DNA from 3 places in the Streptomyces sp. NBC_00057 genome. Region 3 is predicted to be linked to each of the others. Evidence: riboswitches for the same ligand, from Rfam matches in the RefSeq annotation. Region 3 holds a riboswitch; each other region holds the start of a gene.
What was found. A riboswitch is a leader RNA that binds a small molecule or an ion and turns the genes downstream of it on or off. The one in region 3 is predicted to bind cyclic di-AMP.
Positions count from the first base shown of each region.

Region 1 (9,534 bases), 4.0 Mb from region 3:
GAGACCTGGTACTGCCACCTCAGCAGCACCAAGATCCGCTCCGGCCCGGTGAAGGCCGGCGATGTGATCGCGTACTCCGGGGATTCAGGGAACTCCACCGGTCCGCACCTGCACTTCGAGGTACGGCCCGGGGGCGGAGCGGCCATAGACCCGCTGCCCTGGCTCCGCAGCCACGGCCTCAACCCGACCTGAGCCACCCGGCGGCCGGTGCAACTGTCCCGGCCGCCTGCCCGACCGCCGGACTACAACTTCTCGACCGGCGCGTACCGCAGCAGCAGCCTCTGCCGCTCGTCCCCGAAGTCGACCGTCGCCTCCGCCTGGTCGCCGAATCCCTCGACGGCCGTCACCGTGCCGAGCCCGAACCGGTCGTGCGTGACCCGGTCCCCGACGGCCAGCGTGATCGTCGGCTTGTCCGAGGTCCGCCGGGTCGCGAAGCCCGAGGGGCCGGAGCGCGAACGGGACGACGACAGTGACGAGGTGATCCCCGACGTCGGTCCGGCCGGCGACGCCATCGGCCCGGTCCGCTTCCACTCCAGGTGCTGTTCCGGAATCTCCTCCAGGAACCGCGACGGCGGGTTGTACGAGGGCTGCCCCCACGCACTGCGCATCGCCGCCCGGGTCAGATAGAGCCGCTCGCGGGCCCGGGTGATGCCTACGTACGCGAGCCGCCGCTCCTCCTCCAGCTCCTTGACCTGGCCGAGCGCCCGCATGTGCGGGAAGACGCCGTCCTCCATGCCGGTCAGGAAGACCACCGGGAATTCGAGGCCCTTCGCGGTGTGCAGCGTCATCAGCGTGATGACGCCGGAGCCGTCCTCGTCCTCGTCGGGGATCTGGTCGGAGTCGGCGACGAGCGCGACCCTCTCCAGGAACTCGGCGAGGGTGCCCGTGCCTTCCTCGCCGGACTCTCCCCGCTCCTGCTCGAATTCGAAGGCGACGGCGGCGAGTTCCTGAAGGTTCTCGATGCGGGTCTCGTCCTGCGGGTCGGTGGACGCCTGGAGCTCCGCGAGATAGCCGGTCCGCTCCAGGACGGCCTCCAGAACCACCGCCGGGCCCGCGCCGGACTCGACGATCGTGCGCAGCTCCTCCATCAGCGTGTTGAACCGCTTGACGGCATTGGCCGACCGGGCCGCCATACCGTACGCCTCGTCGACCCGGCGGAGCGCCTGCGGGAAGGTGATCTTCTCGCGCATCGACAGCGCGTCGATCATCGCCTCGGCGCGGTCGCCGATGCCGCGTTTGGGCACATTGAGGATGCGGCGCAGCGGGACGGTGTCCTCGGGGTTGGCCAGGACCCGGAGGTAGGCCAGCACGTCCCGGACCTCCTTGCGCTCGTAGAAGCGCACGCCGCCGACGACCTTGTAGGGCAGGCCGACGCGGATGAAGATCTCTTCGAAGACCCGGGACTGCGCGTTCGTACGGTAGAAGACCGCGACGTCGCCGGCCTTGGCGTCGCCCGCGTCGGTCAGCCGGTCGACCTCGTCGGCGACGAACTGCGCCTCGTCGTGCTCGGTGTCGGCGACATAGCCGGTGATGCGGGCGCCGGTGCCGGCGTTCGTCCAGAGGTTCTTGGGGCGGCGGCTCTCGTTGCGTTCGATGACCGCGTTGGCGGCGGACAGGATCGTCTGCGTGGAGCGGTAGTTCTGCTCCAGCAGGATCGTGGTCGCGTCCGGGTAGTCCTCCTCGAACTGGAGGATGTTGCGGATGGTCGCGCCGCGGAAGGCGTAGATCGACTGGTCCGCGTCACCGACGACGCACAGCTCGGCGGGGGCGTCGCCCTCGCCGGCCGGGCCGACCAGTTCGCGCACGAGGGTGTACTGGGCGTGGTTGGTGTCCTGGTACTCGTCGACCAGGACGTGCCGGAAGCGGCGGCGGTAGTGCTCGGCGACGTCGGGGAAGGCCTGGAGCAGATGGACCGTCGTCATGATGATGTCGTCGAAGTCCAGCGCGTTGGCCTCGCGCAGCCGGGACTGGTACATCGCGTAGGCCTGGGCGAGGGTCTTCTCGAAGCCGTCCGCGGCCTGGCCGGCGAAGGTCTCCTCGTCGATCAGCTCGTTCTTCAGGTTGGAGACCTTGGCCGTGAACGCCTTCGGCGGGAAGCGCTTCGGGTCGAGGTCGAGATCGCGGCAGACCAGGGCCATCAGGCGCTTGGAGTCGGCGGCGTCGTAGATCGAGAACGACGAGGTGAAGCCGAGCTTCTTCGACTCGCGGCGCAGGATGCGTACGCACGCGCTGTGGAAGGTCATGACCCACATGGCGTTGGCGCGCGGTCCGACGAGTTGCTCGACGCGCTCCTTCATCTCGCCCGCGGCCTTGTTGGTGAAGGTGATCGCCAGGATCTGGCCGGGGTGCACCCCGCGCTCGGCGAGGAGGTGGGCGATCCGGTGGGTCAGCACCCGGGTCTTTCCGGAGCCCGCCCCGGCGACGATGAGCAGCGGGGAGCCCGCGTGGACCACGGCGGCGCGCTGCTCGGTGTTCAGCCCGTCGAGGAGCGCCGCGGAGTCGATGACGGGGCGGGGCGCGCCGTCGCGGTAGTACGCATCCCTGGGCGGCGGGTGCCCGTCGAATACGCCCGCGAAGAGGTCCTCCGGCACCGCTTCGGGTGCGGAGTCCTCGGGGGGCGGCGGGGGCTCTTCCTCCGAGTGCTGGAGGCCGGCCAGGAAGCTGTCGTCAAAGAGGCTGCTCATCGCTTGTCGAGTCTAGGCCGCCGCAACGACACACGACGGCCGCATGGCGAACCACACCCGACGGTCGGGCACACAAAGGCAGCGGCCACCCACTCCGTGTAAGGGAATTCGGGCCCTCGTCGGCCCTGGCCGCCCCACTTCATCGAGGTCACGAAAACGTATCGGGCATATCGAACATCGACCTTCACAGCAGCACCACGGGTTGGCTAGCGTGCTCGACCGGGCGGCCCGTACCCCCTGAGGCGAACCACGCCGAGCGGGCGCCCGCGCCGAATCCGGCCTGCCCTCGCGGGAGTTCGGAACCGGGGACCCACACGCAGCACCGGGGTGAATCGGTCCTTATCCCCCACTCGGACCGTAGGGCAGCCTTCCGTTCCGCCCGAACCCGACAGCTAACCCGGTAGGCGGTCCACGGAAGGAGATGCCGGCCTTGGCGTCGCATCGCAAACCGCGCACCCGGGTGCGCACCACCACACCGGCCGTAGGGCTCACCACGGCGGCACTGGCGTCCGTGACGCTGCTCTCCACACAGAGCGCCACGGCCGCCCCCGCCCCGAAGCCCAGCATCGAGGACGTACAGAAGAAGGTCGACGACCTCTACCGGCAGGCGGGCACCGCGACCCAGCAGTACAACCGGGCGAAGGAAGCCTCCGCCACCCAGCGCGCCAAGGTCAACGCCCTGCTGGAGGACGTGGCCAAGCGCACCGACAAGCTCAACGACGCCCGCAGGACGCTCGGCGCCTACGCGGCCGCGCAGTACCGCACCGGCTCCATCGCGCCGAGCACCACCTTCTTCCTGGCCGACGACCCGCAGTCGTACTTCGACCAGAACCAGCTGATGAACCGGATGACCGGTCAGCAGCAGAAGGCAGTCACGGACTTCCGTACGCAGCAGGCCAAGGCGTCGAAGAAGCGTGCCGAAGCGGTGCAGAGCCTGGAGACGCTGACCTCGACACAGACCACGCTGCGCACCAGCAAGCAGAACGTCCAGAAGAAGCTGGGCGAGGCGCGCGCGATGCTGTCGAAGCTGACCGCCGAGGAGAAGGCGCGGCTCGCGGCACTGGAGCGCAAGAAGGAGGCGGAGGCCAAGCGCAAGGCGGAGGAACTGGCGCGGCAGCAGGCCGCCGCCGAGGCGGAGGCGGACCGCAAGGCCGCGGAAGCCGCGAAGAAAGCGGAATCCGGCAGCGGTACGGGCACGGGCACCGGAACCGGCTCGGACAGCGGCGCCACCACCAAGGCGGAGAAGGCTCTCGCCTTCGCCGCGGCCCAGATCGGCAAGCCGTACGTATGGGGCGCGACGGGCCCGTCCTCGTACGACTGCTCCGGGCTCACCCAGGCCGCCTGGAAGGCCGCGGGTGTCGACCTCCCGCGCACCACCTGGGACCAGGTGGAGACGGGCACCCGGATCGCGACGGCCGATCTGCAGCCGGGCGACCTCGTCTTCTTCTACGACGACATCAGCCACGTCGGCATCTACAAGGGCGACGGAATGATGATCCACGCGCCGAAGCCGGGGGCGAATGTGCGCGAGGAGTCGATCTACTACATGCCGATCTACGGCAGCGTGCGGCCGTCGTAGCGGCTCACGCCCTTGCGCCTTCAGCTGCCGGACGGGCTCGAATTCCACGCCCGTCCGGCAGCGTGGGCGGCGCGGGCCGGCTCAGGTCCAGAGCGTGGCGATGAAGATGTTGGCGAGCGTCAGCCCACCCACCGCCGCGAAGGCGCCCTTGTCGACCTTCTCCTCGTCCCGCTTGACGTAGACGAGCGCGAGGATCACGACCAGGAGCAGCAGCTTGACCCCGATCTTGATGTTGTTCACGTGGTGGCCGTCGGCCTCATTGAGCCCGACCAGCGCGACACCGGTGACCAGCATCGTCAGTGCGCCGTGCAGCATCGCCGGGACGAACCGGGCCGCGCCCGCGCCCATCGCCTTCATCTGGGTCAGGAAACCGCCCAGCAGGGAGGCGATGCCGATGATGTGCAGGGCGACGAAGACATGTATGAGTACGTCCATGGGTCCGCAGCCTAGCCCCGGCCATATCACCACTCCACAGGCGGGTACGGCTTCCTACCGATTCACTCACGTCTGCACCAATTGCCTGACTTTGATGTAATTTTCCGATCACTTGGCGACAGCGCCGCGCCAAATTCGGGCAATAGGCGTCATTACGACTCTTCCCCCTGCCCCGGGTTTAGCGTCCCTACCCAGGTGACCCGCTTCACCGCCGCTCCGCACCCGGACGGCGAACCGGTCACCCCGCCGAGAGATCCGGCGGCGGGCCGCTCCCCCTGTTGGTGACCCGCCGCCGGACCTCGGACGGGCCCGCCGGTAGTCCCCGACGGGCAGTCGCCAGGAAGGACGCACGCCCCCGTGGCAGCGCACCGGAAACCCAAGCAGCGCCCGTACACCGGCTCTGCTGCCCTCACCGCAGCCACCCTCGCCATCGCCGGGGCCGCCACCGCTGCCGCTCTGCCAGGTTCCGCACACGCCGATCCCCAGCTCACCCCCGCCCAGGTCAGGGCGGAGGTGGACCGGCTGTACCACGACGCGGAAGTCGCCACCGAGCAGTACAACGACTCGAAGGAGAAGGCGACCGCCACCGCCGATGCCGTCGACACCCTGCGCGACGAGGCGGCCCGCAGGACCGAGCGCCTCAACGCCTCGCGTGACGCACTGGGTTCACTCGCCGCCGCGCAGTACCGCACCGGCGGCCTGGACCCGGCCGTACAGCTGGCGCTCTCCTCCGACCCCGACCAGTATCTGGAGCGCGCGTCGTACGTGGACCGGATCGGCGACCGCCGGGCCGCCGAGGTCGACGGGGTGGAGCGGCAGGTCGCCCGGATCGCCCAGCTGCGCTCGCAGGCCAAGGGAAAGCTGGCTGCGCTGGCATCCCGCCAGGCCGAGCTGAAGAAGCACAAGGCGACGATCAGGGCCAAACTGGCCGACGCGCAGCGGCTCCTCGCCACCCTGCCCCCTGCCGAGCGCGCCGCCTACGAGAGCTCGGACAGCGCGCGCTCCGCCGACCGCAGCACCGCACGCGGTCCCGTCCAGGCTCCCAACGCCCGCGCCGCCGAGGCCATCGCGTTCGCGTACGGGGCGCTCGGAAAGCCGTACGTCTGGGGCGCGACCGGCCCGTCCTCGTTCGACTGCTCCGGGCTCACCCAGGCCGCCTGGCGCTCCGCCGGTGTCTCGCTCCCCCGGACCACGTACACCCAGATCAACGCCGGACAGCACGTCTCGCGCTCCGAACTCGCCCCGGGCGACCTGGTGTTCTTCTACTCCGGCGTCAGTCACGTCGGGCTCTACATCGGCAACGGCCAGATGATCCACGCCCCGCGCCCGGGAGCGCCGGTCCGGATCGCGCCGATCGACCAGATGCCCTTCGCCGGAGCGACCCGGGTGGCATAGGCTCCCGACTTCCGATCAACCGGCCGGAGGACAAACGCACATGCCCATGGACCTCGATGTCCAGACCCATGCCCGTACGCTCGCCCTGCGCTCCCCCGACCATCTCCGGGTCGGCCCCTTCACCGTGCGGTACAACCCGAACTGGTCGATCAAGTACGCCAATTACGCGATACCCGACCGGGACACTGAGCCGACGGCGGAGGACCTCGACACCCTGATCGCGGCGTTCCGCGAGTACGACCGGATGCCGCGGCTGGAGTTTCTGCCCGGCTGGGCACCCGCGGTCGAACCCGCGCTGCTCGCCGCCGGGTTCACCGTCGAGAACCGGGCCCCGGTCCTGGCCTGCGCCCCGGGCGACCTGCTGCCGCCGAAGCCGGTGGACTCCCTCACGATCGCCGAACCGGTCACCGACGCGGAGTTCGACGCCGCCGCGCTCGTCCAGCACCACGGATACGGCGGGACCGGCGAGCCCGAGGGCGGCGAGGCTGCCTGGCTGCGCGCGGCGGCCGGGGGCGGCGGGGTCGCGGCCCTCGCCACGGTCGACGGCGTCCCGGCGGGCGCGGGCGGCTGCTCGGTCCCGGTCGACGGCCTCACCGAACTGGCCGGCCTCGCCGTCGCCGACACCTTCCGCCGCCGCGGCATCGGCGCCGCGCTCTGTGCCCACCTGACCGCGACCGCCTTCGAGCGGGGCTGCCGCGTGGTGTGGCTGGAGCCGGGCGACGCGGATGTGGAGCGGATCTACGCGGGGATCGGCTACCGCCGGGTCGGCGAGAAGCTGAACATCTCGCTCGGCCCCGACCCTGCGACCGGCTGAATCAGACCAGCCGCCGCGCCGTCGCCCACCGGGTCAGCTCGTGCCGGTTCGACAGCTGGAGCTTGCGCAGCACCGCCGAGACGTGCGACTCGACCGTCTTCACCGAGATGAACAGCTGTTTGGCGATCTCCTTGTACGCATAGCCGCGGGCGATCAGCCGCAGCACCTCGCGCTCGCGCTGCGTCAGCCGGTCCAGGTCCTCGTCGACCGGCGGCGCGTCCGTGGAGGCGAAGGCGTCGAGGACGAAGCCGGCCAGCCGGGGCGAGAACACCGCGTCGCCGTCCTGGACCCGGAAGACCGAGTCGACCAGGTCGGTGCCGGTGATGGTCTTCGTGACATAGCCGCGGGCGCCGCCGCGGATGACGCCGATGACGTCCTCGGCGGCGTCCGAGACGGACAGCGCCAGGAACCGCACCGGGCTCTCGGCGGCGCCCATCAGCGGGGCACAGCGGCGCAGCACCTCGACGCCGCCGCCGCCGGGCAGATGGACGTCGAGGAGGACGACCTCGGGGCGGGTCGCCGTGATGACGCTGACCGCCTGGTCGACGTCGGCGGCCTCGCCGACCACCTCGACACCCGTCTCCTCGGTACAGCCGATCTCGGCCTGGACGCCGGTGCGGAACATCCGGTGGTCGTCGACGAGCACGACCCGTACCCGGCGCTCCGGGCCCCCGGTCGCCTCAGTGGTCTTGGTCATCGCTCGCCCTCTCCATCTCCAGCTCGACTTCCGTGCCCCCGCCGGGCACCGAACGCAGCCGCGCCGTACCGCCGTTGCGCTGCATCCGGCCGATGATTGATTCTCGTACGCCCATTCTGTCCCCCGGTACGGAATCCAGGTCGAATCCCGGGCCCCGGTCGCGTACCGAGACGAAGACCGTGCGGCCCTCGACCTCGGCATAGACCTGCACGGCGCCGCCCTCGCCACCGTACTTGGCGGCGTTGACCATAGCCTCGCGTGCGGCCTGCATCTGCGCGGCCAGCTTCTCGTCCAGCGGGCAGTCGCCGACTACGACGACCTCCAGCGGGACGCCGTGCTTGTCCTCGACCTCGGCGGCGGCACGCTTGACCGCCTCGGCGAGGGTCTCGGGTTCGTCGTCCTCGTCCTTGCCGGTGCCCTCGGGGTTGTACAGCCAGTTGCGCAGTTCGCGCTCCTGGGCGCGGGCCAGCCTGCGGACCTCGCCCGCGTCCTCCGCGTTGCGCTGGATCAGGGTGAGGGTGTGCAGCACCGAATCGTGGACATGGGCGGCGACCTCGGCGCGCTCCTGGGCCCTGATGCGCATCGTGCGCTCCTCGGAGAGGTCCTGCGTCATGCGGACGAGGTAGGGGCCGGCCAGCAGCGCGATGCCGGTGAGGACGGCGATCGCGGCGGTCAGGACGTTGCCGAGCTGGGCCGCGGAGCCGCGTACCACCATGAAGACGGCCAGGCCCAGGCCGACCAGCGCGACCCCGGCAAGACCCCGGGCCAGATGCAGGACCCTGCGGCGGCTGCCGACCTCCATCCAGCGGGCGCGCCGGGCGTTGTCCGCCTGCCGCCACACCAGTACGGAACCTGCGCCGATCAGCAGCGTGGGCCAGATGTAACGGTCGGCCTCGCTGCCCATGTCGACGTTGCCGACGAAGATGAGGGCGCCGATGAACAGCGCGATGAGGGCGAAGACCTGGCCCTTGTCGGGTTTGCGGAGCCGGCGTCTGCCGTCCGGGGCGATCTCGAAGACGGAGCGCGGCGCCTCCACCCCACCGACACCGAGCGGGACGACGATCCAGAACACGGCGTAGAGCAGCGCGCCGAGGCCGTCCGCGAAGAACAGACCGAGGAAGACGAACCGCACCCAGGCGACGGGCAGCCCGAGATGCCCGGCGAGACCGCGCGCGACACCGCCGAGCAACCGTCCGTCGGCGCTGCGGTACAGCTTGCGCAGCGACGGCTCCTCCGGGTCGGCGTTGAGAGAGCTTGTGGCTCGGGGTGTGGCGGCTGGCATGACCCGATCGTCACATGTCCGTACGGGCGACGGCATCAGGGTCCGCCCCCGACTCGACCCTGAGAGTGCGCGGCGGCCTCACCGGGGAAGCAGCCGGAAGCAGCGGAGCCGGGCTCCGGGCTCCTCCCCCAAGGGACCGCCGGGGGCAATATCAGGGATCGGCCAGGGTAGGCGCGGGTCCCGGACGCGCGCTCGGCCCGTCACCATGGAGCCATGACCGTTCCCCAGAACGCCTCCCCCGGTGTCGCGCCTCCCCCCGAACCGAGACCGCAACTGCGGCGCAGCCCGCGGCACAAAGTGGTGGCCGGGGTGTGCGGCGGGCTCGGCCGGTACTGCGACGTCGATCCGGTGATCTTCCGGATCGTGCTCGGTGTGCTGTCCGTCACCGGCGGCATCGGTCTGATCTTCTACGGTTTCGCCTGGCTGCTGATCCCCCTGGAGGGCGAGGACGAGAACGAGGCTCGCCGGCTGCTGTCCGGCCGCGTCGAGGGCGCGTCGCTGATCGCGGTGCTGCTCGCACTGATCGGCTGCGGGCTGTTCCTCTCCATGCTGGGCAACGGCGGCACGCTGGCGTTCTCCGCGATGCTGTCGCTCGCGGTCGTCGGTTTCGCCGTCTGGACGCAGAACCGCAGGACGGCGGCGCCCGAG
Region 1 covers NZ_CP108256.1:3,706,834-3,716,367, forward strand. Annotated here, with positions in the region: gene OG953_RS17125 (M23 family metallopeptidase) at 1-192, shown strand, start outside; gene pcrA (DNA helicase PcrA) at 243-2,684, opposite strand; cyclic di-AMP (ydaO/yuaA leader) riboswitch at 2,942-3,107, shown strand; gene OG953_RS17135 (NlpC/P60 family protein) at 3,106-4,263, shown strand; gene OG953_RS17140 (hypothetical protein) at 4,345-4,698, opposite strand; gene OG953_RS17145 (NlpC/P60 family protein) at 5,056-6,093, shown strand; gene OG953_RS17150 (GNAT family N-acetyltransferase) at 6,134-6,907, shown strand; gene OG953_RS17155 (LuxR C-terminal-related transcriptional regulator) at 6,909-7,604, opposite strand; gene OG953_RS17160 (PspC domain-containing protein) at 7,588-8,886, opposite strand; gene OG953_RS17165 (PspC domain-containing protein) at 9,100-9,534, shown strand, end outside.
Region 1: another riboswitch for cyclic di-AMP. It lies ahead of OG953_RS17135 (NlpC/P60 family protein); the one in region 3 lies ahead of OG953_RS36520 (C40 family peptidase).

Region 2 (9,534 bases), 6.4 Mb from region 3:
ATCATGCGGCCGGTGGGGCGGACCCGGCGGTTGTCGGGGTAGAGGCCGATCATGGTCTGTTCGGGGCCGAGTGCGCGTCTGACCTGCCGCTCGATCAGACAGAAGACGAGCAGGGCCAGGCAGATGACCTGGATCAGGGCGGCGACACGCCGGTTGTGCTGGACGAAGACGGGCGCGACCGCGAGGGGGCCCTTGAAGTCGTGGTAGCGGCGCTCGACCGCGCCCTGACCCTTGTAGTGGATCAGGACCTGGTCCGGGTCGGCCTGCTCGGCCGGGGTGGATGTCAGCAAGGCGTACCAGCCATCGACGGCGGCTTCGGTGTCCAGGACGCCGGTGTCGAAGTGCCAGGCCAGGGCCGGGATGCCGTGCTCGTTCTCGGTAACGGTGAAGCGCAGGCAGGAGGTGACACGGCGCTTGGCGGCGATCACCCCGACGCGGGCGGTGATCTTCTCGGCGGTCTTGTAGTGCCGTCCGCCGGCTGCGGCGGTGAGCTTGCCGAGTTCCTCGGCGGCCTTGGCCAGGCGTTTGGCCCGGGCGGCCTGCTGGCCCGCGGCGTTCGCGGTGGAGTGGACCAGGATCCGCCGCACGGTGAGCGGCGGATCGCTCTTGCGGGGCCCGTTCAGGGTGTGGGTGTCCTCCAGCACACGGTAGAACTCGCGCTGTTCGGCCGGCTTGTCCGCGTCCCGGTCCGGTGTCCAGTCCACGACGGTGGCCTGCGAGAAGTCGAGTGCGGCGTAGACGTCGTCCTTGACCTGCGCGGCCGGGGCCGGGGCAATGAACTGCACCCCGGCCGCCAGCAGGGCGGAGATGTTGGTGTAGGATACCAGTTTGGAGTCGGCAACCATCAGGAACTCCTGCTCGTCGGCCATGGCCCGCAGGTCCTTCATCGCCCCGACGACCTGGCTGACCTCGGCCGCCGCCCCGCCGAAGACCCGGGCATGGAGCGGAATGCCACCATCGGCCGACACCGCGAGTCCGGCCTGGACCTGCTTCAAGTCCACCCGCCGGTCCTTGGGATGCCCGTAGTTGATGACGGGGAAGTCCTCGTCCTGGCCCTGGACCGGGAAGGCCCCGTGCACGGACATGCTGGTCATGTCCCAGTGCATCCGGGACACATCGATCCCGAACTCACCGATCGCCCGCGCCCCGACCGTGCCCGCGATCTTCTCCAGCTCCGGAGCGATCGCGTCCAGAGCACGAGCCAGACGGTCGTCGTTCAGCAGCCCAGGCTCGATCCCGAAGACCTCCTCCACCGCCCAGCACCTGGCCCAGTCCTCCACCCGCACCAGCGGCGCGGGCGAGGTCAGCCGGTTGGCCACCAGCGCCTCGATCACCTGCCCGTGCGTCACCAGCGCACTCGCGCCACCGGGACAGACCTCGTCGACAATCCCGGCGACATCCAGCCGGCGCAGAAACTCGGCAGCGACAGGCAGAGCGCCCAGACGCTTCTCCACCACGGACGTCACCGCTACTTCAAAGCGCTGACGCTGGGACCGTGGCCGCGGGGACCGGGAAGACATCGACACACCCCACCCAACGCCACACCCCGGCTCGGGGACACCCCCGAGCCGGTCACACCATACGAATCAACGACCCGCGAAGTCCGGGCCTAGAAAGCTGCTGAAAATCTTGTGTGGGGGCTGTCCGGCCGCAGGCCGGGCGGCCCTTTCGCTATGCGGTGGACGGGATGAGGTGCCAGGTGTCGCCGGTCCTGGTGAGTCCGAGGTGGATCAGTCGGCGGAGGTTGAGGGCTGCTGCGCGGTGGTGGAGCCAGGTGTCGTTCTTCAGAACGCCTCGGTAGGGCACTCTGCGGTTGCCACGGGCGACGAGCCAGGCAATGGCCCGTTCGACCGGTGGCCGCCAGCGGCGGTACTCGGCCTGCCAGCCGGGGCTGTTGGCGGCGTGATCGCGGGCGGCCTTGAGCAGGTCGTACTTGACGTGGACGGTGAAGACCCGGCCGGTCTTGGACTTCGTGCAGTGTTCCCGCAGTGGACAGCCGGTGCACAGTTTCTTGAACTGGGCCTGGCGTTCCCCGCCCTGGCGCCTCTGACCGAGGGGGACGGTGTGTCCGGCCGGACAGGTGACCTGGCCGTTCGTGGTGTCGACGTCGAAATCGTCGGCGGTGAAACCGCCGGGGACGGCCGGCCGCAGCGGTGGTGGCTTGAGAACCAGGTCGTGTCCCTGTTCTTGCAGGTGTTCGCGTAACTCGCCGGTGCCGTAAGCGGTGTCGCCCAGGACGGTGACCGGTGCTTCCTCATCGGCGAGGAGATCCCGGGCGACGGCCGCCTCGTGGTTATGGGCCCCGCTGCCGGCGGTCAGGGCGACCTCGGTGAACAGGCCTTCCTCGGGCTCGAAGGCCACGTGGGCACGGAAGCCCTCCTGGTGGCGGGAGCGGTTCTTGTGGATATGCCGGGCCTCGGGATCGACCGTGGACACGGTGCGGTCATAGACGGTGCGCCGGGCGATGCGCCACCGGCCGTCCCGCCCGTCGGAGCCGTCGGCGGGTTCCACGTCCTGCCCGGCAACCAGGGCGAGCAGGCCGACCGCGTGCGCCGCTGCCTCTCCCAGCTCCTGGTCGGGCAGCCGGCCGAGCAGGTTCAGTGCGTCGGTGACCAGGGCGTCGATCAAAGCGGCGCGGGCATGCTCGTCGTTCCAGGCGATCTTCGGTTTACCCGGGTCGGTGTAGTCGTGGGCGGTGCACCACTGGTCGGCGACCTGCTGGGCGCCGGGGACCACACGGATCACCCGGCGGATCGCGGCGACCAGCTGGGTAACGGTGTCCTGGGTGGCGACCGCGTCGTCCAGCACGGTGGAGTCCAGCGCCCTGCGCTGCCTGCCCTTGAGCACACCGGTGGCCGCGACGACCTCTCTGACCTTGGCGAACAACCGGTTCGGGTCACCGGAACGCTGCAGCCGACGGCGGAAATACGTCAACAGCGACGGATCGAAGGCAGTGTCGTACAACCCGAGTCCGCACGCGGCCTTCCACCGCAGGTCGCAGCGCAGTTCCTGCACCGTCTCGAAATCCGAGAGCCCGTGCAGGCTCTGCAGCACAACCGTGGCGGCCAGGACCTGCGGCGGCAGCGAGGGACGCCCGTTCGTCGAGGGATACATGTCCGCGAACATGGCACCGGGGAAGAGGGCCTCGCGATGCTCGGCCAGAAACGCGAACACGCTCCCGACCGGGATCAACTCCCGGCACGTCTCCCACACGTCCTCGCCGACGCTCTCCCCAGCCCATTCCCCCTGCATGGACACAAGACTGACCCCACTCCACCCGGAGCGAGGCCAGAACCCAACATTTTCAGCAATCTTCTAGAGCGGCAGGAGGTCCGGCCGCTTCGCCTCGACATGGTCGCCGGAGGACTCGCCGCGCAGCCGCCGGCCGATCCACGGGACCAGGTACTCGCGGGCCCAGTGGATGTCGTCGCGCCGTACTTCGAGCGTGCCGCGCTGTGCCTGCGGGGGCCATTCCTGGTCGGGGTCGACCGGCACATCGATGCCGAGGACCTGGGCGGCGCGCAGCGCGACCCTGGTGTGTCCCTCGGGCGACAGATGGAGCCGGTCGTCGTCCCAGGCGCGCCTGTCCTGGACGGACCGCAGCGACCACAGGTCGAGGACCGGGCAGTCGTAGCGGTCGGCGATGGACCGCACATGGGCGGTGTAGGTGGCGATCTTGCCGCGCAGATGGCGCAGCACGGGAACGCCTCGGGTGTCGAAGCCGGTGGTGACCAGGACGGTTCCGACCGATTCGGCCAGCTCGGCGACCGCGCGCTCGAAGCGCTCGGCCACGTCGTCGGGGTCGGTGCCGGGCCTGATGATGTCGTTGCCGCCCGCGCAGAAGCTCACCAGGTCGGGTGCGAGCTCCTTGGCGCGCGGCACCTGCTCCTCGACGATCTGGTCGAGGAGGCGTCCGCGTACGGCGAGATTGGCGTACCTGAAATTCCCGTGAGCGGAGCCTTCGGTGCCCGTCCCCGCATCGGGGTCCGGGAGCTGGTCCGCGAGAAGTACCGCGAAACGGTCCGCCCAGCCGACGAAGGTTCCGTCCGGGCCGGGGTCGCCGACTCCCTCGGTGAAGCTGTCGCCAATCGCTGCGTACGACCCGATGACGCCATGTCGGTTGATGACGCCACGTTGATTTTTTCTCGAATCGTCTGCCACAAACGCTCATCCTGCACCGCTGAATGTGACCTACGCGACCGTAATAAGGGGTTGACGGGTGGCGAGATAGACCACCAGGTCAGGTTTTGGTAAAGGGGGAATAAGCAGAAGGGGCGGTGCGCCGTCGCGCACTGCCCCTTCTGTGTTGCTCAGGTCATGCCTTGTCGCTCAACTGCCCGGCCGTTCGGCTCAGACGTAGATGCCGTGCGAAGCCAGGTAGGCGATCGGGTCGATGTCCGAGCCGTACGCCGGGCCCGTGCGAACCTCGAAGTGCAGGTGCGGGCCGGTGGCGTTGCCGGTGGCGCCGGAGAGGCCGATCTGCTGACCGGTGCTCACGGTCTGGCCCGCGGAGACGGAGATCGAGGACAGGTGGCCGTACTGCGAGTAGTGGCCGTCGGCGTGCTTGATGACGACCTGGTTGCCGTACGCGCCGCCCCAGCCGGCGGTGACGACGGTGCCGGAGGTGATGGTCTTCACGCCGGTGCCGGTGAAGACGGGGAAGTCGATGCCGGTGTGGCTGCCGCTGGACCAGTTGGAGCCGGAGGCGCGGTATCCGGTGGTGTGGTTGCCGGGGACCGGGTGGGTGTAGCCGGAGCTGTTGCTCCGGCCTGCCGGGGCGGAGGTCTTGGACTCCGTGACCGTCGAGGCCTTGACCGGGGCGGACTTGGCCGGGGCGGACTTCTCCACGACCGACGAGGGCACCGAGGGGGCCTTCGACGGGAGGGCCGCGCCCGCGCCGGCGCCGGTGGACGCGGCGTGGCCCGGCTCCTTGCCGCCGAGCGTCAGCTTCATGCCCGGGAAGATCAGGCCGGGGTCTTCACCGACGACCTTGCGGTTGTCCTGGTACAGCTTCTGCCAGCCGCCCTTGACGTTGTGCTCGGTGGCGATCTTCGACAGGTAGTCGCCGGAGACGACGGAGTACGTCGTGGTGGCGGCCTGCTTCTGCGCGACCGGCTTGGCCGGGGCGGCGTGCGTGGCGGCGGCGGAGGCCGACTGCGGCGCGGCGGCCGGGGCCGACTGCGGCGCGGCGTGGGCACCGGTGGCGCCGAGCAGCGGCAGTGCGATGACGGCACCACCGGCGCCTGCGGCGGCGATGCCACGGGCGATGGTGCTGGACTTCGTACGACGGTGCTTACCCGATATGGACATGACGTGCTTCCTCTCCGGCGCCTGCGAGGTGAGCTGTCGGGTTCGGGCTGGAGATGCCCGGCCGCGCCGAGCGCGACTTCACCCCTAGCCGGCCGGATTTCTCCGATCGGCGGCCTACCTGGTTCCCCCGCTCCTGCCACACGATGAGTGGGTGCGAATTCCGGGCGGCGGCAGGATTAGGCGGTCCGTCCGGATTGACGGTGACCGTAAGCGAGTCGGGACGGCGATAACAAGCCACTGATTCCGCACCGGAATCCGCGCTCGGAAATCGGCGCGGAATTCCGGTCACACTCCGTGGATTAAGGATCTTGGCTTTCCGCGCCGCGCACGGAATACCCGACCGCCTCGCCAGCACACACCGTCACGGATATGACTCCGCTCACGAGGGAGCCACCATCTCCCGCGCAAGCGGGGTGTATTGAGCTAAATGCACAGATTACGGACATGTCATGCCCATCATTCGCGTCGCAGCCTCAGCACCCGCGCATCGAGATCCCCCCGAAGCCCGGTGTGCAGCCCCTGATGCAGCAGTACCGAACCGTGGTGCACGGCCCCCGTGTCCAGGCAGGTGTACGTCGCCGCGGGGTCGATCCCGCGCAACCGCAGGGCCGGGGGCCGCTCCCCGTACCTCTGCGCCTCGAGCCACATCAGGACCACGGTCTCGTCCCCGTGGACGTACTGGACCGCACTGAGTCCGCCGCGCGGGGCGCGCAGCCGGTACAGCGCGCCGTGCTGCACCACCGGCCGGATCTCCTTGTAGAGATCCACCCAGGTCCGCGCCTCGGCCAGCTCCTCCTCGCTCCACTCGGTGAGGTCCCCACCGACCCCGAGCACACCGGCCATCGCGCTCACGAAACGGAACCGCAGTGAGCTGACCCTGTCGTTGAGCTGGACATTCGGGCTGTCGGTGACCCAGGCGGCCATCACCCGGGCCGGATGGATCTGGCCGAAGCCCTCCTGGATGGTGAGGCGGTCGAGCGGGTCGGTGTTGTCGGAGGTCCACACCTGGTCCGTACGGGACAGAATCCCCAGGTCGATCCTGCCGCCGCCGCCCGAGCAGGACTCGAAGGCGACGGAGGGGTGCGCGGCCCGGAGCCGGTCGATCAGCGCGTACAGGGCGTCCACGTGCTCGATCCAGAGCTTCTGCTGATACTCCTCACCCGGCCAGCCCGCGTCGGTGAAGCTGCGGTTGAAGTCCCATTTCACATAGTCGACGGGCGTACTGGAGAGCAGTGTGTCCAGTTGCTCCCACAGATAGTTCTGCACATCGGTGCGGGCCAGATTGAGCACCAGTTGATTGCGGAACTCGGTCCGCGCCCGCCCGGGGAAATGCTGCACCCAGTCGGGGTGCGCGCGATAGAGATCGCTGTCGGCATTGACCATTTCCGGCTCGACCCAGATACCGAACTGCATGCCGAGTCCGTGCACTTCGTCGGCGAGCGGCTTCAGTCCGCCGGGAAAGCGGTCCGGATTCGGCGTCCAGTCGCCGAGCCCGGCCCGGTCGCTGGTGCGCTGCCCGAACCACGCGTCGTCCACGACGAACAGCTCGGCGCCCATCGCGGCGGCGCGCTCGGCGAGGGCGCGCTGCTGCTCCTGCGAGATGTCGAAGCCGGTCGCCTCCCAGGAGTTGTAGAGCACCGGCCGCAGGCTCTGTGCGTCCGGGATCACATGGGCCAGCTGCCAGGCGTGCCAGGCCCGGCTCGCCCCGCCGAACCCCTCCGCACTCCACAGACCGGCGAAGACGGGGGTGCTGTACGACTCCCCCGGCGCGAGCAGCAGCAGCCCCGAGTCGTCGTAGCCGGCGCCGCCGGTGATCTGTACGAGCCCATCGGGGAGTTGCTGTACGGAAATCCGCCACGACCCGGACCAGCCGAGCGCACAGCCGTACACCTCGCCGCTCTCCTCGGTCGCCGCACCGTCGGCGTCGAGTGCGACCCACGGCAGGTACTGGTGCCCGGTGTGGCCGCGCCTGCTGGAGATGACGCTCTCGCCGTACGTCAGCTCCGCCCGTGCAAGCTGCGACTCCGCCGCCCAGCGTCCGTGCAGCCGGCTCAGCCGCCAGCCGTCGCGGGCGGGCAGCGCCCAGGCTGCCGCGTCGGCGCGCAGCAGTTCCAGCGGCGGACCGTCCGGCCCGGCGTGGGCGACGGTGGCCCAGCGCTCGATCACATCGGAGTCGTCCCGCATCCGGTAGTGCAGGGTGAGGACGAGCCGGTGCACGGAGTCGGCGAATCCGATACGGAGTTCGTCTCCGTCGACCGTGGCGTCGGCAAAGGCCCACTCGGTGCCGCGGACCTCAGGGGTGCGTACCGAGAGGGCCGGGCGGACGAACCGGGGGCCGCCCTCCACGGGGTACTCCTCGCGGCCGTCGAGCTGGGACTCGAAGCCCCTGAAGGGTGGCTCCGGCGCTGCGGCCAGGGCCTCGGCCGCGGCAAGGGGGATCCGCGGCCCCCAGTGCAGATGGACCAGCTCGTCCCGCTCGGTGATTCGCAGTGCGTAGCTGCTGCTCGCCCCGGTGAGCAGCCAGGTCCGGCCCTTGTCGCCAGTCTCGATCATCGCATCCCCACATTCCAACAGTTCCGCACATCATCGACCATCGCCGGTGGGTGGGCAACGGCCTTGCAAGGAATTCACCGGGCGAATTCGCCGCAGGAGTACCGGGGTTCGCGGAAGTATCGACAAGCAATGACCAAGATGATTGCCTGAGGAATCAATGTCGTATCGTCGCGAGAGTGGCCTTGTCGGCGACTCGCGCCGGCGCCAGACACTCCAGGAGTCACTGTGACGCAGCAGTTGCCGCAGATCCCGTCGACGGAACCCGAGCTGGCGGGTGTCCGCAACTTCCGCGATGTGGGCGGACTGCCCACCGTGGACGGCCGGCGGGTGCGGTTCGGACGACTCTTCCGCAGTGGTCACCTCGCGCACGCCACCGCCGAGGACGCCGCCTTCCTGGGCGGTCTCGGTCTGCACACGGTCTTCGACTTCCGCAATGCGGCCGACCACCGGCTCGACGGCCTGGATGTGGAGCTGCCGGGCGTACGGAATGTGAGCATCCCGCTTTCCGACCCCGCCGACGGCACCGAGTTCTGGCGGATGGTCCGCGACGGGGACCTCGGCCAGCTGCGCTCGATCCTGGCCGACGGCAAGGGGGCGAACCGGATGATCGCCTCGTACCGCGCGATCATCCGGGACCGTACCGCCGAGCACAGCCGGGTTCTGCACGCCCTGGCCGAGGACAGCGTTCCCGCATTGATGCACTGCGCGGCGGGCAAGGACCGGGCCGGTCTGTCGATCGCGGTGTCACTGCTCGCGGTCGGTGTCGAGCGCGACGCCATCGAGGCCGACTACCTGAAGTCGAACGACGCCCACCGCCGCTACAAGGTGCGCCGCAGCGACACCTCGGCGGACGGTATGTCGGCCGAGGTGATGGAACTGCTCAATCCCCTTTTCGGCGCCCACGCCGACTACCTCGCAGCGGCCTTCGCCACCATCGAGGAGACCTGGGGCAGCACGGACCGCTATCTCTCCGAGGGGCTGAAACTCGCCCCCGAGACCCGTGGGCGGCTGCGCGACCGGCTCCTCGACGAGGCATAGACGGACCCGCTCGGCGGCGGTGGTCAGCCCTTGCCGGCCACCGCGAAGAGCAGGTAGAGGAAGGCCGCGAAGATGTGTCCGGCAATGAGATAGGCAAACAGCCGGATCACCACGCCGCGCGGAAACTTCCGCTCCTGGGCTTCGTAGTTCTTCTTGGACCCCAGCGGGTCGAAGTTCTCTGAATCGGACATGACAGTCCTCTCTGGTGACCGGACGGACCGGTCTCAGCGATGGTGGATGCCGCCACCGAGACACAGCTCGGCGGCGGGGCTCTGCAGCAGGGTGTGGACGAAGAGCAGCTCGGCACCGTCGCGATCGACGGCCCCGATCCGGTGCGGGGTGAGCGAGTCGAAGTGCGCACTGTCACCGGGAGCGAGATCGTGCACGGTGTCCCCGAGCGTCACTCGAAGGTGACCGACGAGCACATACAGCCACTCCTCGCCGGGATGGACACGCACGAGATCGCCCTGTACGCCGTACGGAACCCGCACGCGGAGCGCCTGCATCGCCCGGCCTGAACCGCCGGCCCGCTGGTACATCCAGCCGTCGGCCTCGGCCCCCTCGAACTTCCCGCCGCGGATGATCGCCTCCCGTTCCGGGGGCGTCTCGCCGAGCAGTTCGGAGACTGTCGTA
Region 2 covers NZ_CP108256.1:1,370,228-1,379,761, forward strand. Annotated here, with positions in the region: gene OG953_RS06625 (IS1634 family transposase) at 1-1,457, opposite strand, end outside; gene OG953_RS06630 (IS1182 family transposase) at 1,672-3,252, opposite strand; gene OG953_RS06635 (SGNH/GDSL hydrolase family protein) at 3,316-4,161, opposite strand; gene OG953_RS06640 (peptidoglycan DD-metalloendopeptidase family protein) at 4,351-5,310, opposite strand; cyclic di-AMP (ydaO/yuaA leader) riboswitch at 5,316-5,474, opposite strand; gene OG953_RS06645 (alpha-galactosidase) at 5,767-7,863, opposite strand; gene OG953_RS06650 (tyrosine-protein phosphatase) at 8,089-8,901, shown strand; gene OG953_RS06655 (DUF6126 family protein) at 8,925-9,092, opposite strand; gene OG953_RS06660 (helix-turn-helix domain-containing protein) at 9,126-9,534, opposite strand, start outside.
Region 2: another riboswitch for cyclic di-AMP. It lies ahead of OG953_RS06640 (peptidoglycan DD-metalloendopeptidase family protein); the one in region 3 lies ahead of OG953_RS36520 (C40 family peptidase).

Region 3 (9,534 bases):
TGCAGATCCCCGTACAGCCCCGGAGGAAAGGCAACGCCATGCTGCTCCGCCCCACCGCCCGTTACGTGCTGCCCGAGTTCACCGAGCGCACGACCAACGGGACCCGCACCCTCGACCCGTACTCCAAGCTGCTCGCCGAACGGATCGTCTTCCTCGGTACCCCGGTCGACGACACCGCGGCCACCGATCTGATCGCCCAGTTCATGTATCTGGAACACGACGCCCCGGACCGGCCCATCTCGCTCTACATCAACTCCCCCGGCGGCTCGTTCGGAGCCATGTCCGCGATCTACGACACGATGCAGTACCTCGCCTGCGAGGTGGAGACCTACTGCCTCGGCCAGGCCGGTTCCTGCGCGTCCGCACTGCTCGCCGCGGGCGCTCCCGGCCGGCGGCACGCATTGCCCGGCGCCAGAGTCGTCGTGCAGCAGCCCGAGCTCACCGAGCCGGTTCAGGGCCAGCCGTCCGATCTGCAGATCGAGGCACAGGAATTGGAGCGGGTCCGCGAAATGATCACCACACTGTTGGCCCGTCACACGGGCCGCAGCACAGGGCAGATCGCCACCGACATCGAGCGCGACCTCATCCTCGACGCGGCGGGCGCCAAGGCGTACGGTCTGGTGGACCACATCACGGAGAACCGGAAGTCGTCACTCCCGCCGCACAGCGCGAGGTGAACACCCTGTGCATCCACCGGAGTTGCCGCCGCTCCCCGCACTGACGTGCGCCGAGGGGGAGTTCATCGACTGCTATCTCGAAGTCCTGGACCAACTGGGCCGGATCAACCCGGCCCGCGGCAGCGACACCTACGCCGCACTGCGCGCCGCACAGGCACTGGCCTCACGGGCGGGTGCGCTGCGGGACGCCCTCGCATTGATGCATGAGCGCGGCGAGGCGCAGATCCACGCCGCCACCTTGGCGCGGGCGCTGCGCGTGCTGGACGGGGAACGGCGGGCGGGACGCGTCACCGTACCCCCCGCTCAGGCGAGTTGATCAGCCAACTTCGCCTCCGGCCGCGGCCGGGTCCGGCCAACTCCCCCTGCCTTCACCTCCGACGGGGTTTGCTCAGCTCACTCCGACCCCGACCCCGACCCCGACCCCGACGGACTTCGCTCAACTCCCCTGCACGACACGCCCGGCAGGCAAATCGAAATTCCTAGCTCGTTCGGCGTAGGGATTCCCCCTCGCGAGCGACATCTCAACTTGCGTTTTTTTGCGAGGGCAGCGAGCGGAATCCGTCATTCCGTCCCTGGTACGAGACCGGTCCGAGTGACCGGCGCGGTCTTCGAAATCATCAGCCCCACTCGAACGGATCATCCGCGAGGAGACTCACATATCGTCGTTTCCTTTCGGAAATCCGGCAGTCGGTGCGTCAAGATCCCTGGGACGACAAGCCCCCGCCACCGCGGCGGGGCGGTCCGGGCGGACGCCGAGTCCTGCCGCCGTCCGGATGCCTGGTCGACAGAAGTGGATCGGCAGGAGTGGAGGACCCGAGCACAACGGGTCGACCGGAACATCGGTCGACCCTCGGGGTGAAGCCGCCGAGCGCGGCCGGGCAACTTCGCCAGCCCGAACCCGACAGGTCACCCTTCACAGGCGGCTGACGAAGGGTTGCGCATGACTGCGCAGGTTCATGTCCCGTCTCTGCTCGCCCGGGCCGGCACGGCCTCGGTTCTGACACTGGCCGCCGTCGGCGGCACCATGCTTGCCCCGGGCGCCACGCCGCAAGCCCGGGCAGCGACCCTCTCGATGAAGGCACTCAACATCGCCGCGTCGAAGAAGGGATCGCCGTACGGGTGGGGGGCCACCGGCCCCAACCGCTTCGACTGCTCGGGTCTGACGGTCTATTCGTTCAAGAAGGCGGGCAAGAAGCTCCCGCGCACGGCCCAGCAGCAGTACAACAAGACCCGCCATATCTCGGCCTCGCACAGGCAACGCGGCGACCTGGTCTTCTTCCATTACGGCCGCAGCATCTACCACGTGGGGATCTACGCCGGTAAGGGCAGGATCTGGCACTCGCCGAGGACCGGCGCAGTGGTCCGGCTGGAGAAGATCTGGACGAAGGGCGTCTATTACGGGCGGGTCCGCTGATGCCTGTCCGGCGGATCAGGCCCGCGCCCCCGGCCGTGATCCGCCGGACAGGCCCTGGTCCCCGCCGCCGACCCGCTCGTTACTCAGTGCAGCAAGGGGCCGGACACCAGCACCAGCCCCAGACCGGTGAGCGCCGCGCCGCTGCCGCCCTCGATGGCGCGGGCGGTACGCGGCCGACGCAGCCATCGGCCCAGCCGGTCCACCAGGAGGGCGACCGCGGTGAACCAGATCAGCGCAAGCAGCACCACGATCATTGCGAGCAGCAAGGTTCTCGGGAGCGGCGGCTGCCCGTCGGGAACGAACTGCGGCAGCAGGCTCAGGAAGAGCACCGGCGCCTTGGGATTCAGGGCGTTGGTGAGGAAGCCCTGGCGCAGCGCGCCTACGGTTCCCTGGCCCGCTGGTTCGCCCTCGGCTTCCCCCGCCCTGCCCGTGGTGCGGCGCCGTGCCGCGTACAGGGCGCTGATGCCGAGGTAGAGGACGTAGGCCCCGCCGAGCAGCTGAACGGTGCGGAACAGGACGGGCATCGTCACCAGCACAGCGGCAAGCCCGGCGACGGCCAGCGCGGTGTGCACGAGGAGTCCACCGGCAACACCCAGCGCGGTCGCCACCCCCGTTGACCGGGAGGCGAGCGCGTTGCGTACGACGACGGTGAAGTCCACGCCCGGCAGCGCGACCATGCCGGCGGCGACCCCGATGAAGGCGATCAATTGTGCGTCCATGGATCCACCCTGGCCCGGCAGAGCCTTTAGCGTGTACTTGCAATCTTCTGGGTCTGCCAAAAGGAACGCTTAATGTACGACCCGACACGGCTCGCGGCGCTGGTGGCAGTAACGGAGGCCGGATCGATCACCCGGGCCGCCGCCCGACTCGGCTACACCGCGCCCGCGCTCTCCCAGCAGATCGCCAAGTTGGAGCGGGAGGCGGGCGCCGCACTGCTGGTGCGCCACCACCGAGGGGCCCGCCTCACGGCCGCCGGTGAGCTGCTGGTCGGACGCGCACGTCGGATCCTCGACGAGATGGACCTGGCCCGCCACGAACTGGCCCGTCTCTCCGGACTCTCCGGCGGACGCCTCCGGGTCGGCACGTTCACCACTGCGGGCATCCATCTGTTGCCGCCGGTGTTGAGCGCCTTCCGTCGCGCCCACCCGGATGTGGAGCTGGCGGTCACCGAGTACGAGCCGCCGGACGGGGTCGCGGCGGTGGCCGCGGGCGAGGTCGATCTCGCGCTGACCCATGTGTACGAGCCGGCTGCCGCAGCGGCCTGGCCCTCCGGGGTATTCGCCGAACCGCTGCTGGTCGAGGAACTGGTCCTGATCACGGCGGTCGGGCAGATGCTGTCCGAGGCCACCGGGAGACTGCCGGTGACGGAACTTGCGGGGCGGCCTCTGATCAGCAGCGCGCCGACGCATCCACCGCGCCGTGGGGTGGAGCAGGCGTTGGCCGAAGCAGGTGCGACACCCGCCGTGGTCTGCGAGTCGCCCGGCTACGCGCTGGTATGTGCGCTGGTCAGCGCGGGCATCGGAATGGCGGTCGTACCTGAGATGGTGGCCGCGATGTCGTCGACGCCGTTGTCCGTGCGGCGGCTGGAACCCGCTTCGTTCCGGCGGACGATCTCGATGGTGCACCGCGGCGACCGGGCGAGCGCCGCGGCGGCAACACTCCAGGCGCTGTTGCGCAGTGGGTTCGGGCGCGCGGCCTCGGCGCAGCGGTCGGGCGGCGAGGGCGGGTGATCACGCAATCGGGAGACGGGGAGGCGGCGGATCGAAGGGTCGGTCAGCTCTGCACGGGGATGCTCCATGGGAGCGCGATCCAGACCGTCTTGCCGCCGTCGGCAGTGGGGGTGACGGTGAGCCGGCCCCCGCACTCCTTGGCCAGACAGCGAATGATCACCATGCCGCGTCCGTTGTCCTGCTGAACGGCGGCGGGCAGCCGCCGGGGCCAGCGCGGGTGACTGTCCGTCACACCCAGATGCAGCTGTTCCTCCCGCTCCAGCCTCAGGTCCACGGTGAAGGTGGGCGACTGTCCGAAGGTGTGCTGGACGGCGTTGGTCGCGAGTTCCGAGACGATGAGTCGGATGCTGTCGGCGAACTCCGTGTCGATGGCCAGACCCCATTCGGTCAGCACCCTTGCCACATATCTCCGGGCCGACGAGACCGAGACCGGATCGCTCGGCAGAGTGACGCTTGCTTCCTGATGGTCTGCCATGGCGAGCCGTCCCTTTCCCACTTGGACCGACCCGCGACCGGTCCCGGTTGTGCTTCGCGCCAGATTGCCACCGATGCTGGCCTCCGTTACGGCGATCCACCAAGATATGCATATATCTGTCGCTCAATGCGGTGAACCCTGCCACGCAAGACCGTATGCGGGCGTCACACTGTCCGCTCGGCAGAAGAGGGAGGGAGGCCGCAGATGCAGCACGGCCCTGCGGTGAGGCGCCGCAAGCTCGGGGAGGAGCTCCGGAGTCTGCGCCACGCGTCCGGACTGACGAGCCGGGACGCCGCACGGATGCTCGGCTGGCACCAGTCGAAGGTGAGCCGGATCGAGACCGGTGTCAGTGGGGTGCGACCGGCCGATGTGACCCGGCTGCTGGACGCGTACGGCGTGGACGACCCGCAGCTGCGGACGCTCCTGGCGGCGCTGGCGGGTTCGGCGGGCGGTGGCGGCACCGGGTGGTGGCATGCCTATCGCGGTCTGATCCCGCCGCAGTACCGCGACTTCATCAGCCTGGAGTCCCAGGCGCGGACCGCGCGGACCCTGGAGACCTCGGTGGTGCCGGGGCTCCTGCAGACGGCCGACTACGCACGTGCGGTGACCCGGGCCGCGCTGGACGGGTTACCCACCGGCCAGCTGGACTCGCTGGTGGAGGTGCGGCTGGCCCGGCAGGGGGTGCTGCGGACCGATCCGCCACTGCGACTGAGCGCGGTGCTCGACGAGGCGGTGCTCCGGCGCGAGGTCGGCGGGCGCCGGGTGATGAGAAACCAGCTGCGCCATCTGACTCGCGTGGCTCAACTTCCCCACGTAGAACTTCAGTTGCTGCCTTTCTCGGTCGGTGGCTACGCCGGCCTCACCGGCCCTTTCGTTATCTTCTCATTTCCGAACACTTCTGATCTGGACGTGGTAGTTCTCGACCATTTGACGAGTAGCCTCTATCTGGAGCGGAAAGAAGACCTTGAGGCGTACAGCTCGGCCTTCCGCACGATGCAGGCGCACGCGCTGTCGCCGGAGCACTCGTTGGACCTCATCGCCGCGATCGACCGCGACGGTCGGTGACCCCGGACTGCCCGAGGGGGGCTCATGTCGGATTGCCTCGCACAGCACGAGTTACGGTGGCGGCGCAGCAGCCGCAGCACGGGTATGAACAACTGCGTGGAGGCCGCGCCGTTCGGAGACGGGCGGCTGGCCGTGCGGGACTCCAAGGATGTATCCAGGCCACCGCTGCGGTTCTCCGCGGCGGCCTGGACATCTTTCGTCTCCGGTCTGCACCGGGGTTCGGTCAGCTGACGGGAGCGGTCCGCCGTACGATCGCCACGGCGGTGGCGATCTGCTCCTGGGTCAGATCGGCTCGCGCTGTCAGCCGCAGCCGGGAGACACCGTCCGGCACCGATGGCGGCCGGAAGCATCCCACCGCGATTCCCGCGGCGCGACAGTCGGCCGCCCAGCGCACCGCCGCGTCCGCCGAGGGTGCCCGCACCGAGACCACGGCCGCGTCGGGGCGAACGGCGGTCAGACCGGCCTCGGTCAGCCGCTCGTACAGAGCGGTGGCGACCGCACGGGCCCTGCCTGCGCGTGCCGGCTCGCGACGGATCAGCCGCAGGCTCCCGAGAGCCGCGCCCGCCGCGGCCGGTGCGAGGCCTGTGTCGAAGATGAACGTACGGGCCGTGTTGACCAGGTGTTCGATGACCCGGGCCGGACCGAGGACCGCCCCGCCCTGGCTGCCCAGGGACTTGGAGAGGGTGAGCGTGGTGACGATTCCCTCGCCGCCCGCGAGACCGGCGGCGGCGAGCGCACCCCGGCCGCCTTCGCCCAGCACTCCGAGGCCGTGCGCGTCGTCGACGAGCAGTGCGGCGCCCTCCGTCCGGCAGGCATCGGCCAGTTCGGGCAGCGGCGCGGCGTCGCCGTCGACCGAGAAGACCGAGTCGGTGACCGCCAGCGCGCGTCCCCCGTGTGCCTGCAGGGCCTTGCGCACGGCATCGGGATCGGCATGCGGTACGACGGCGGTCTGGGCCCGGGAGAGCCGGCAACCGTCCACGATCGAGGCGTGGTTTCCCGCGTCGGAAACGATCAGCGAGCCGCGGCCTGTGAGCGCGGTGAGGGCGGCGAGATTGGCCGCGTAGCCCGATGACAGCACCAGGGCCGCCTCAAAACCGCAGAAATCGGCCAGCTCGCGTTCGAGTTCGGCGTGCAATGCGGTGGAGCCGGTGACGAGCCGCGATCCGGTCGCCCCCGCTCCCCACCGGCACGCGGCCTCGGCCGCGGCAGCGGTGATCTCGGGGTGCCGGGTCAGGCCCAGATAGTCGTTGCTCGCGAGGTCCAGAAGTTCTGGTTCGGCGGGCCGGGGGCGGAGCGAGCGGACGAGTCCGGCGTCCGCGCGGCGGCGCGCCTCGTCGTCGATCCAGTCGAACGGGGCGAAGGGCATGAGCGGTCCCTTTTGTAGGCAGCTCACAGACCCTAACCGGGCGCGCAGCAGGTCATGGTGTGGCAATACACACACCCCAGACGGGCTCTCTTGTCCGGTTCCTCCTTGGCTGCGGGCGGTGCCGTAGGCCAGGATCAACGCCATGGACCTCCTGAACACGCTGGTGGACAAGGGACTGCGGCGCGAACTGCCGACCCGCGAAGAAGCACTCGCCGTACTGGCGACCTCCGACGACGACCTGCTCGAAGTGGTGGCCGCGGCCGGAAAGGTGCGCCGTCAGTGGTTCGGGCGGCGCGTGAAGCTGAACTATCTGGTCAATCTCAAGTCCGGGCTCTGCCCCGAGGACTGCTCGTACTGCTCGCAGCGGCTCGGCTCGAAGGCCGAGATCCTCAAGTACACCTGGCTGAAACCGGACGAGGCGTCGAAGGCCGCCGCCGCCGGGGTGGCGGGTGGCGCCAAGCGGGTGTGCCTGGTGGCCAGCGGTCGCGGTCCGACGGACCGGGATGTCGACCGGGTGTCGGAGACCATCGAGGCGATCAAGGAGCGACACGAGGGCGTCGAGGTGTGTGCCTGCCTCGGTCTGCTCTCCGACGGACAGGCCGACCGGCTGCGGTCGGCGGGCGCCGACGCGTACAACCACAACCTCAACACGTCCGAGGGGACGTACGGGGACATCACCACCACCCACACCTATGCGGACCGGGTGGAGACCGTGCAGCAGGCGCAGGCCGCCGGGCTCTCGGCGTGCTCCGGGCTGATCGCCGGGATGGGTGAGAGCGACGCCGATCTGGTCGATGTCGTCTTCTCGCTGCGCGAGCTCGACCCGGACTCGGTGCCGGTGAACTTCCTGATCCCGTTCGAGGGCACTCCGCTGGCCGAGGAGTGGAACCTCACCCCGCAGCGGTGTCTGCGCATTCTGGCGATGGTCCGGTTCGTCTGCCCGGACGTGGAGGTGCGGCTCGCGGGCGGGCGCGAGGTGCATCTGCGCTCGATGCAGCCGCTCGCACTGCACCTGGTCAACTCGATCTTCCTGGGCGACTACCTCACCAGTGAGGGACAGGCGGGGCAGGCGGATCTGGACATGATCGCGGACGCCGGTTTCGAGGTGGAGGGAGCGGGGACGACGACGTTGCCTGCGCACCGTGCGCAGGCGGGTGGCGGCTGTGGTTCGCACGACGGCGGGTGTGCACCCTGTGGCGACGCACCCGCAGAAGCCGCTGCCGAGCCCAGCGAGATTCCGGCTGCACGCACGGATCTGGTGGCGGTCCGCCGTCGCGGCGCGGGTACGGATCTCGCCCCCAATGCCTGAGGCCCTCTCCCCGGCCGAACTGCGGTCTCTGGACCGGGCCCACGTCTGGCATCCGTACGGCCCGATGCCGGGGCGCCAGGAGCCGCTGGTCGTGGAGTCCGCGTCCGGGGTACGGCTCCGGCTCGCCGAACCGGCCCACGGGCAGCACGAATTGATCGACGGCATGTCGTCCTGGTGGTCGGCGGTGCACGGCTACAACCATCCGGTACTCAATGAAGCGGCACGCGGTCAGCTGGACCGGATGAGTCATGTGATGTTCGGCGGGCTCACCCATGAGCCCGCCGTGCGGCTGGCCACGCGGCTGGTCGAGATCACCCCGGAGCCGCTGCAGCATGTCTTCCTCGCCGACTCCGGGTCTGTGTCGGTCGAGGTCGCGGTGAAGATGTGTCTGCAGTACTGGCGCTCGGCCGGGCGGCCGGCCAAGCAGCGGCTGCTGACCTGGCGCGGCGGCTATCACGGGGACACCTGGCAGCCGATGTCGGTGTGCGACCCCGAAGGTGGCATGCACGAGCTGTGGTCGGGCGTACTGCCCCGGCAGATCTTCGCGGACGAGCCGCCGGCCGGCTTCGACGCGGAGCCGGATGCCACGTACGTACGACACCTGTGGGAACTGATCGCGGAGCACGCCGACCGGCTGGCCGCGGTGATCGTGGAGCCGGTGGTGCAGGGCGCGGGCGGAATGCGGTTTCACTCCCCCGCCTATCTGCGAGTGCTGCGCGAGGCGTGCGATGCGCATGACGTGCTGCTGGTGTTCGACGAGATCGCCACCGGTTTCGGCCGTACGGGGAAGCTGTTCGCCGCGGAGCATACGGGGATCTCGCCCGACGTCATGTGCGTGGGCAAGGCGCTGACCGGCGGCTATCTGACGATGGCGGCGACGCTGTGCACCGCACGGGTGGCGGAGGGCATCTCGCGCGGCGAGGTGCCGGTGCTGGCGCACGGGCCCACGTTCATGGGCAATCCGCTCGCCTCCGCGGTGGCGTGCGCCTCCATCGACCTGCTGCTCGGCCAGGACTGGGAGAAAGAGGTCGAGCGGATCGGCGGCGGGCTGCGGGACGGTCTCGCCCCGGCGGCGGAGCTGCCCGGGGTACGGGATGTGCGGGTGCTGGGCGCTGTCGGCGTCGTACAGCTCGATCACCAGGTGGACATGGAGACCGCGACCCGGGCGGCGGTACGGGAGGGCGTGTGGCTGCGGCCGTTCCGCGATCTCGTCTACACGATGCCGCCGTATGTGACCGGTGACGAGGATGTGGCGCGGATCTCCCGCGCCGTGTGCGCGGCTGCGCGGGAGGGCTGAGATGACGGTTCTGGTGGTGACGGGTACGGGCACGGAGATCGGCAAGACGGTCGTGACCGCGGCCGTGGCGGCGGCGTGCCGGGATCGCAGTGTCGCGGTGCTCAAGCCCGCCCAGACGGGCCTGGCCCCCGGCGAGCCCGGGGATGCCGCAGAGGTGGCACGGCTGGCGGGCGGCCATGTGACCGCGGTCGAACTGGCCCG
Region 3 covers NZ_CP108256.1:7,722,930-7,732,463, reverse strand. Annotated here, with positions in the region: gene OG953_RS36530 (ATP-dependent Clp protease proteolytic subunit) at 42-677, shown strand; gene OG953_RS36525 (hypothetical protein) at 685-993, shown strand; cyclic di-AMP (ydaO/yuaA leader) riboswitch at 1,442-1,614, shown strand; gene OG953_RS36520 (C40 family peptidase) at 1,618-2,091, shown strand; gene OG953_RS36515 (LysE family translocator) at 2,175-2,810, opposite strand; gene OG953_RS36510 (LysR family transcriptional regulator) at 2,883-3,821, shown strand; gene OG953_RS36505 (ATP-binding protein) at 3,865-4,296, opposite strand; gene OG953_RS36500 (helix-turn-helix domain-containing protein) at 4,501-5,361, shown strand; gene OG953_RS36495 (DUF397 domain-containing protein) at 5,386-5,592, shown strand; gene OG953_RS36490 (8-amino-7-oxononanoate synthase) at 5,585-6,727, opposite strand; gene bioB (biotin synthase BioB) at 6,870-8,036, shown strand; gene OG953_RS36480 (adenosylmethionine--8-amino-7-oxononanoate transaminase) at 8,029-9,333, shown strand; gene bioD (dethiobiotin synthase) at 9,335-9,534, shown strand, end outside.